DNA from 4 places in the Shinella sp. R2-11 genome. Region 2 is predicted to be linked to each of the others. Evidence: predicted binding sites of a transcription regulator. Region 2 holds the regulator's gene; each other region holds the start of a gene.

Region 1 (2,198 bases), on a different contig from region 2:
GTGACTTCCTGTTGAAGCGGCAAGGGCGTATGACGGGCTGGAAAGGCTGGCCTGCGGCCGGCATTGCATTGGAAATGATCATGCCGAGACCGTATGTACCGGAATGTCTGGCGATCCTGCTGACGCTCGGCGCCGGCACCGCCCATGCACAGGAAGCGACCGCGCCGAAGGGCGTCGTCGAGCTTTTCACCAGCCAGGGCTGCTCCTCCTGCCCGCCCGCCGACAAGGCGCTCGAGACGCTTGCGCGCGAGGGCAAGGTCGTCGCCCTCGCCTACCATGTCGACTACTGGAACTATCTCGGCTGGGCGGACACGCTCGCCTCCAAGGACAATACCGCCCGGCAATATGCCTATGCCCGCATGTTCGGCCGCAACGGCGTCTATACGCCCCAGGCCGTGCTGAACGGCCGCGAGCATATCAACGGCGCCGACCTTTCCGGCATCCGCACCCGCATCGATTCCCTGCCGAGGGAAGGCAAGGGGCTCGACGTGCCGGTGAATGTCGAGGTGAAGAACGACGAGCTGCGCATCCGCGTCGGCCCCGGCCATGGCAAGGCCAATATCGTGATCGCCTATTTCGAGCGCGAGCGCACGATCGACATCGACAAGGGCGAGAACCGCGGCAAGACCGTCAATTACTGGCACGCCGTGACGGACATGGAGACGATCGGCATGTGGGAGGGCAAGGAGACCAATCTGGTGCTTCCCGCCGACATGCTGAAGAAGAAGGAAAAGCCCGGCGGCTGCGCCGTGCTTCTCCAGCGCATGAAGACGGCCGATACGCCCGGCGCGATCCTCGGGGCGACGGTTCTGGCAGGCGACGAGACGTCACGGTGAATTCTTCCCTCCCCCGCGGGGGAGGTCCGGTCCGGCTTCTTCGAGGGGCTGGGGCTTGAGGGTTCGAAGAAAGACGGACCGGACCGGGACGAAGCTGCCGGCAACGGATACAGGGCAACTTCGACAGACGCGCACCGTTCCGAACCGGCTTCCTGCTTGAGGCAACAGACTGGTACGGGCCGCGACGGGCGAACTCTCTCTTTTAATTTGGGCTTCTGTTTGTCTGAAATGCGGCGGGACGGATTTTTGCGAAATCGCCGCTTTCGCCCCATCCAGCTTGCATTTCGGCGCCGCTCAGGCACACTGTCACGCAGCCGTCACAGACGAGGTGCGGAGATTCGATGACCGATCAGCCGGATTTGCAGGCGTCCAGTGTCGTGGTCGACCTCAAGGAATACCGCAACAGCAAGGATCCGCTGCCGGTGACCTTCCACCGCCGCGAACTCGATGCGATCCTCTGGGTCTATGGCCGCATGGTGGGTGAAGGCGAATGGCGCGACTATGCCATCGACCATATGCGCGACAAGGCCGTCTTCTCGATCTTCAAGCGATCCGGCGAAATGCCGCTCTACCGGGTGGAGAAGAACCCCAGGCTCGCCGCCAAGCAGGGCGCCTACAGCGTCGTCAACCAGCAGGGCATGATCCTGAAGCGCGGCCATGAGCTGAACCAGGTGCTGAAGGTCTTCGACAAGGTGCTGCGTCTCGTCGAGACCTGAGCGCACCTTTCCCATTTGCCTATTTGCAATGGGATCCTCCGCGGGTTTGACTCGGGGACCAATGCGGCGCGGCATTCGCGGCATGGATGCTCGGGCCGGGCCCGAGCATGATGGAAGGGAGGCTACGGTCTGCCCTACGCCCCTCTTCCGATGTTACCCCATCGTCCCCGGATAGTCCGTCGCCGACGGCTCCGTCTCCGCCCCCTCGCCGAGGGGGCGCTGCATGAAGACCGTGTCCAGCCAGCGCCCGTGCTTGAAGCCGGTCGCCGTCATGCGGCCCGAATGCGCGAAGCCGGCGGCGCTGTGGACGGCGATGGAGGCGGGATGCGCGCCGCCGATGACCGCCACCATCTGGCGGAAGCCGAGATCCGTGCAGCGGCGGATGAGCTCGGCCAGCAGCGCCTTGCCGACGCCCTTGCCGCGCGCTTCCGGCGCGAGATAGACCGAGTCCTCCACCAGCCAGCGATAGGCCGGCCGCGTGCGGAAGGCCGACGCATAGGCATAGCCGAGGATGAGGCCGGTCTGCTCCACCGCCACGATATAGGGATAGCCCTTGCCGGTGATCGCCGTGAAGCGCGCTTCCATCTCGTCGAGCGTCGGCGGATCGATCTCGTAGCTCGCCACGCCGTTCAGCACGGATTCGCGG
Region 2 (2,198 bases):
CCGGCGCCGCCGCCATGGCCGCCCAGCAGCCGGTCCAGCAGGCCACGCGCCCGCAGGCCCAGCCGCAGCGCGCCGCCTACCAAGCCCCGCGCAGCACGGCCCGCGCCATCCCGCAGGTCGCCGGCAACACGGCGCTCGCCCAGGACGACTGGGAAGAGTTCTGAGACCTGGCGACAGGATGAAGAAAGGAGGCCGGCGGAAACGCCGGCCTTTTTGTTGACGGCCCTCGCTCCCCCCGTCAGCGTCATCCTCGGCCTTGTGCCGAGGATCTGCCAGCGCATCGGGAAATAGATGCCCGGGACAGGCCCGAGCATGACGAAGGAGAGGGTTTCGGGCTGTCAGAAATGCCGGCCGGAAGCCCTCCAAACGCAAACAGGCCCCGAAGGGCCCATTTCCGTCCTTGGGAGGAAGGTCGTCCGGTCAGGCTTCCAGCGAATAGCCGGCGCCGCGGACCGTGCGGATGACATCCTGCATGTTGGCGAAGTTGAGCGCCTTGCGCAGGCGGCCGACATGGACGTCGACGGTGCGCTCGTCGACATAGATGTCGTGGCCCCAGACGCCGTCGAGGAGCTGCGAGCGGGAGAAGACGCGGCCGGGCGAGGTCATCAGGAATTCCAGCAGGCGGAATTCCGTCGGGCCGAGGCGGACCTCGCGGGTGCGGCGGTGGACGCGGTGCGTGTCGCGGTCGAGCTCGATATCGCCGCAGCGCAGCACCGTCGAGACGACCTCGGGCTTGGCCCTGCGCAGCATGGCGCGCACGCGAGCGACCAGTTCCGGCGTCGAGAAGGGTTTCACCACATAGTCGTCCGCGCCGGTGGCAAGGCCGCGCACGCGCTCGCTCTCCTCGCCGCGCGCCGTCAGCATGATGATCGGCAGGCGCTCGGTCTCGGGCCTCTGGCGCAGGCGCCGGCAGAGCTCGATCCCGGAGACGCCGGGCAGCATCCAGTCGAGGATGAGGAGATCCGGCATGCGCTCCTGCAGGCGCATCTCGGCCTCGTCGCCGGAGAGGATCGTGTCGACCTCGAAACCTTCGGCTTCGAGATTGTAGCGCAGGAGGACGCTGAGCGCCTCCTCGTCTTCGACGACGGCTATTCTGGGCACCATGTGTCGAACCCTATTCGCTTACTCGGAGGCGTCGGCAACGTCGGCGGCGACGACGGAGGTCGAGGTATCGTCCTTCGGACGCTCGCCTTCCGGCTGCGAGCCGGTGGCCATGTAATAGATGGTTTCGGCGATGTTGGTCGCATGGTCGCCGATGCGCTCGATGTTCTTGGCGCAGAACAGGAGATGCGTGCAGGGCGTGATGTTGCGCGGGTCTTCCATCATGTAGGTGAGGAGCTCGCGGAACAGCGAGGTGTAGATCGCGTCGATCTCGTCGTCGCGCTCGCGGATGGCCTTCGCCTTGTCGACCGAGCGGGTGGCGTAGACGTCGAGCACTTCCTTGAGCTGCATCAGGGCGAGTTCGGCAAGGTGCTCCAGGCCGCGGGCGAGCTTGCGCGGCATGCCCGAGCTCTGCACGGCGATGACGCGCTTGGCGGTGTTCTTGCCGAGGTCGCCGACGCGTTCCAGCTCGGCGGCGATGCGGATGGCGCCCATGATCTCGCGCAGGTCCGCCGCCATCGGCTGGCGCTTGGCGATGGTGACGATGGCCTTCTCGTTGATCTGGCGCTCGGCATTGTCGAGGATGATGTCTTCCGAGATGACCTTCTGGGCCAGCGCCGCATCCGTGGTGACGAGGGCGCGGACGGAATCGGACACCATCTGCTCGGCGGTGCCGCCCATCTCGGAGATGCGGCGGGAGAGGTACTTCAGTTCTTCGTCATAGATCGAGACGATATGGGTCGATGTCATGGCTTTATCCTTGATGCGCTCGGGTGTCCGGGGCTTCGGCGACGATGGCGTCAGCCGAAGCGGCCCATGATGTAGTCCTGCGTGCGCTGGTCGTCCGGGTTGGTGAACATCTTGTCGGTGTCATTCTCCTCGACGAGGTTGCCGAGGTGGAACATGGCGGTGCGCTGCGAGACGCGGGCCGCCTGCTGCATGGAATGCGTCACGATGACGATGGTGAAGTTGGCGCGCAGCTCGTGGATCAGCTCCTCGACCTTGGCGGTCGCGATGGGGTCGAGCGCCGAGCAGGGCTCGTCCATCAGGATGACCTCCGGGCTGACGGCGACGGCGCGGGCGATGCACAGGCGCTG
Region 3 (2,198 bases), on a different contig from region 2:
GAGGACAGGCTGGTCGCCATGTTCCTCGGCGATTATTTCGCCCGCTCCTCCAAGCGTTCCGGCGCATGGATGAGCTCCTACCAGAGCCAGCATCGCCTGCCGCTGCCGAACGGCACGGTCGGGGAGTTGCCGATCATCTACAATGTCTGCAATTTCGCAAAGCCGGCGGAAGGCAAGCCCGCGCTGCTGTCGCTCGACGATGCGCGCACGCTCTTCCACGAATTCGGCCATGCGCTGCACGGGATGCTCTCCAACGTCACCTATCCCTCCGTCTCGGGCACGGGCGTCTCGCGCGATTTCGTGGAATTGCCGTCGCAGCTCTACGAGCACTGGCTGACGGTGCCGGAAGTGCTGACGCGCTATGCCGTGCATTACCGGACGGGCGAGGCGATGCCGCAGGCGCTGCTCGACAAGGTGCTGGCCGCCCGCACCTTCAATTCGGGCTTCGCGACGGTGGAGTTCACCTCCTCGGCGCTGGTCGACATGGCGTTCCATACGCGCGGCGCCGTCGAGGACCCGATGGCGGTGCAGGGCGAGGTGCTGGAGACGATCGGCCTGCCGGCGTCCATCGTCATGCGCCACGCGACGCCGCACTTCCAGCATGTCTTCTCGGGCGACGGCTATTCGGCCGGCTACTATTCCTACATGTGGTCGGAAGTGCTCGACGCCGACGCCTTCTCCGCCTTCACGGAAACGGGCGACGCCTTCAATCCGGTCATGGCCGAGCGGCTGAAGACCTACATCTATTCCGTCGGCGGCTCGGTCGACCCGGAGGACGCCTACAAGGCCTTCCGCGGCAAGCTGCCGAGCCCCGAGGCCATGCTGGAGAAGAAGGGGCTGGCGGCCTGAGCCGGCGCCTGGCGCTCGCTCTGCCTTACACGACTTCTGCCGTGACCGTGCCTCCCCACCGACGTCATCCTCGGGCTTGACCCGAGGATCCGCGGCGGCACCCGAGCATGGATGGTCGGGTCAGGCCCGACGATGACGAAGGAGAGGGGAACGGGCTGCGGATAGGCCGGATAGAGCGCGGCACGCATGAACACACCCCTCGTCATCCTCCCGTCACCAAAGCTTGGGTGAAACGTCATCGTCCCGTTACCGGACTGACATGCCGGAGACTCATGGTCTGCCCGTCTTTTCGCGGGCTGGGCCGGAGGTGGCATGGCGATCGTTCCCGAGGTGCTGACGCGGCGCTCGTTTCTGCTGACGGCGGGCGCCGGCGCGCTTGCGACGTCCTCGGCGCTGGCGGTTCCCTATTATGCGCGGCGCCATGGCAGCCCCGCCTTCTCGCATGGCGTCCAGTCCGGCGACGTGGATTGCTCGTCGGGCGTCGTCTGGGCGCGGGTCGACCGGCCGGCGGAGGTGGTGCTGGAATATGCGACCACCGACAGCTTCATCGACGCGATGCGGGTGCCGCTGCAGACGGCGACGGCGGCCTCGGACAATACGGTCAAGGCGATGCTGCAGGGGCTGCTGCCGGATCAGGACATCTTCTACCGCTTCACGGCGGGCGATCCCTATTCCAGCCACCTCGTCTCCGAGCCCACCGTCGGACGCTTCCGCACCGCGCCGATGCGCAGGCGGTCGGTGCGGTTCGTCTGGTCGGGCGATACGGCGGGGCAGGGCTGGGGCATCGACGATGTCGGCATGAAGACCTATTCGACCATGCTGCGCCACGAGCCGGATTTCTTCATCCATTCGGGCGACACGGTCTATGCAGACGGGCCGATCCCGGACGAGATCAGGCTGCGCGACGGCGGGGTCTGGAAGAACCGCATCGTCACCGACGAGAAGCGCGACGTGGCGCGCACGCTGGAGGAATTCCGCGGTCAGTGGAAATACAACCTCCTCGACGACCACCTGCTTTCCTTTAACAGGGAATGCCCGACCTTCTTCCAGTGGGACGATCATGAGGTGCTGAACAACTGGTCGGCATCGAGCGATCTTTCGGGCGACCGGCGCTACCCGGAAAAGGACATCAAGGTCTATGAGGCGCGGGCGCGGCGCGCCTTCCACGAGATGACGCCGATCCGCTATTTGCCTAGCGAGCCCGGCCGCATCTTCCGCAAGGTCGCCTACGGGCCGCTGCTCGACGTGTTCTTCGTGGACCTGCGCTCCTATCGCGGTCCCAACCGGGGCGGCACCGAGAACGACCTCTTCGGCCCGCGGCAGGCCGCGTGGCTGCGCCGCGAGCTTGC
Region 4 (2,198 bases), on a different contig from region 2:
TCGACGCCTTCGAGGCTGACGGTGCCAGCGGAGAAATGGCTCTTCACCGCGCCGGTCCTGCCGTCGACGATGACGATATGGTTGTTCTCCTGCAGGGTGACGGCGACTTCGTCGAGGCTGTTGAAGGAGACGAATTCGGGCTCGGGGTCCTCCCCGGCGATTTCGGCGAGGCCGGTCAGGGCCACATGCCTGATCGAGCCGCAGTCGACGACGCCGTCCTTCAGCGACAGCAGCACCAGATCGCCGGCCGGCATCTGCGGGATGGCGCCGTCATTGACCTCTTCGTCGCGCTCGTTCTCGATGGCGATGGCGGCGAGCGTCTTGTCCTTGTTGAGAGCGATCGAATCCGGCTGGCCGCCGAGATCGCAGGTCGCCTCGACCGTCTTCGAGGCGACGTCGACCTGGGCGAGGATGCCGGAGGGCTTCACATAGCTCTCGCGCGTATTGACGGCGACCAGCACCTTGCCGGCCGCAAGGGTCACGGAGGTCGGCTCGCCTTCGAAGGCGACCGTGCCGCCGGCCTTCGGCGCCCTGGCGTCGGTGATGTCGATGAAGCCGATCGCCTTGTTCGGGCTGTCGGAATAGACGAGCGTGTTGCCGTCCTCGGAGGCGGCGATGATTTCGGACGAGGTCGGCGTCGCCTTGTCCGCGCCTTCCGGCAGGTTGTCGGCGACGGCGAAGGACGCAATGCGATTGAATACGGGCTCGGCGCTAGCGGCAGGCGCCACCGATGCGGCGAGGACCGCTGCCAGCGCAGCGGTGAGCGAACGGGTTTTCATGAAATCCTCCGGAATCCGGTCAATAGGAACCCGGCGGTTCTGAGACTTTCCTGTTACAGCGCGATGACAGTCGAGGCGGCGGCGATGCGTCTTGCGCGCAAATAAAAAGGGGCCCGGACGAACCGGGCCCCAGATCCTGAAATCCAGGATGGCGGCGGAGTGGATAACCGCTCTGCCCTCCAGCGCCGCGCGTCGGTGACGACGCGCGAAGGCGCGGAAGAACGTTTTAGCTGCCGCAGGACCGGCCGCGCGCTTGCACGCGAGGATCATGCGGCGGCTGAAGATCAGCCGTTGACGGCGTCCTTCAGGCCCTTGCCGGCCGAGAACTTCGGCACGTTGCGAGCCGGGATCTCGATCTCGGCGCCCGTCGAAAGGTTGCGGCCCTTCGAAGCTTCACGACGCGATACGGAGAAATTGCCGAAACCGACGAGACGAACGTCGCCGCCGTTCTTGAGTTCGCCCTGGATCGTCTCGAAAACGGCGTCGACAGCAGATGCTGCGTCCGTCTTGGAGAGGCCGGACTTCTCAGCCACTGCGGATACGAGTTCATTCTTGTTCATGTTTCCACCCCTTTCTTACGGTTTGAAACGACTCATACAAGTCGGGGGCAGAATACGCATCGGCCTTCGCCCCGCAAGAATATTTCGCCCGAAAAGCCTGAGAATCCGGGGTTTACACACTCTTTTCGACGAAAAAGACCGGCCCAGGGGCCGGTCTTTTGGCATTTTCCAGTCATGGCCGGGCAAATTGCCCGGGCGGAAGGCTCAGTGCGCGACCGCTCCGGCGCCGTCCTCGGTCGATTCGACGGGCGGCACCTTGGCCGCCTCGACCGTGCCGTCCCACTCGATCGGCTCGGGCTTGCGGGTGAGCGCATGCTCGATCACCTCGCCCATGCGCGAGACCGGGACGATCTCCATGCTGTTCTTCACATTGTCCGGAATATCCGCCAGGTCCTTGGCGTTCTCTTCCGGGATCAGCACCTTCTTGATGCCGCCGCGAAGCGCCGCGAGCAGCTTTTCCTTGAGGCCGCCGATCGGCAGCACCCGGCCGCGCAGCGTCACCTCGCCCGTCATCGCGATATCCTTCGAGACCGGGATGCCGGTCATGATGGAGACGATGGCGGTCGCCATGGCGATACCGGCCGACGGGCCGTCCTTGGGCGTCGCGCCTTCCGGCACGTGCACGTGGATGTCCGTCTTGTCGAAGCGCGGCGGCTCGATGCCGAAATCGACGGCACGCGAGCGGACATAGGAGGCCGCCGCCGAGATCGATTCCTTCATCACGTCCTTCAGGTTGCCGGTGACCGTCATGCGGCCCTTGCCACCCGGCAGGCTGACGCCTTCGATGGTGAGCAACTCGCCGCCGACTTCCGTCCAGGCAAGGCCCGTGACGACGCCGACCTGGTCCTCGCGCTCGGCT

Evidence for each region. Region 2 encodes PhoB, which activates phosphate uptake and scavenging genes when phosphate is short. Its sites were predicted from a motif close to TGTCATNNANCTGTCAT; they were not measured.
Region 1: a site for PhoB is predicted at 1,141-1,157, ahead of ACZ1A1_RS15055 (DUF2794 domain-containing protein). Genes of this name have one in related genera too.
Region 3: a site for PhoB is predicted at 1,050-1,066, ahead of ACZ1A1_RS14565 (alkaline phosphatase D family protein). Genes of this name have one in related genera too.
Region 4: a site for PhoB is predicted at 832-848, ahead of ACZ1A1_RS19790 (esterase-like activity of phytase family protein). Genes of this name have one in related genera too.

What each region holds. Positions count from the first base shown of each region.
Region 1 is NZ_JBVAPC010000005.1:169,540-171,737, forward strand. It holds gene ACZ1A1_RS15050 (DUF1223 domain-containing protein) at 78-836, shown strand; gene ACZ1A1_RS15055 (DUF2794 domain-containing protein) at 1,178-1,552, shown strand; gene ACZ1A1_RS15060 (GNAT family N-acetyltransferase) at 1,706-2,198, opposite strand, start outside.
Region 2 is NZ_JBVAPC010000013.1:64,277-66,474, forward strand. It holds gene ACZ1A1_RS23710 (methyl-accepting chemotaxis protein) at 1-164, shown strand, start outside; gene phoB (phosphate regulon transcriptional regulator PhoB) at 421-1,104, opposite strand; gene phoU (phosphate signaling complex protein PhoU) at 1,123-1,851, opposite strand; gene pstB (phosphate ABC transporter ATP-binding protein PstB) at 1,902-2,198, opposite strand, start outside.
Region 3 is NZ_JBVAPC010000005.1:70,788-72,985, reverse strand. It holds gene ACZ1A1_RS14570 (M3 family metallopeptidase) at 1-849, shown strand, start outside; gene ACZ1A1_RS14565 (alkaline phosphatase D family protein) at 1,162-2,198, shown strand, end outside.
Region 4 is NZ_JBVAPC010000008.1:173,572-175,769, reverse strand. It holds gene ACZ1A1_RS19790 (esterase-like activity of phytase family protein) at 1-779, opposite strand, end outside; gene hupB (DNA-binding protein HupB) at 1,064-1,339, opposite strand; gene lon (endopeptidase La) at 1,544-2,198, opposite strand, start outside.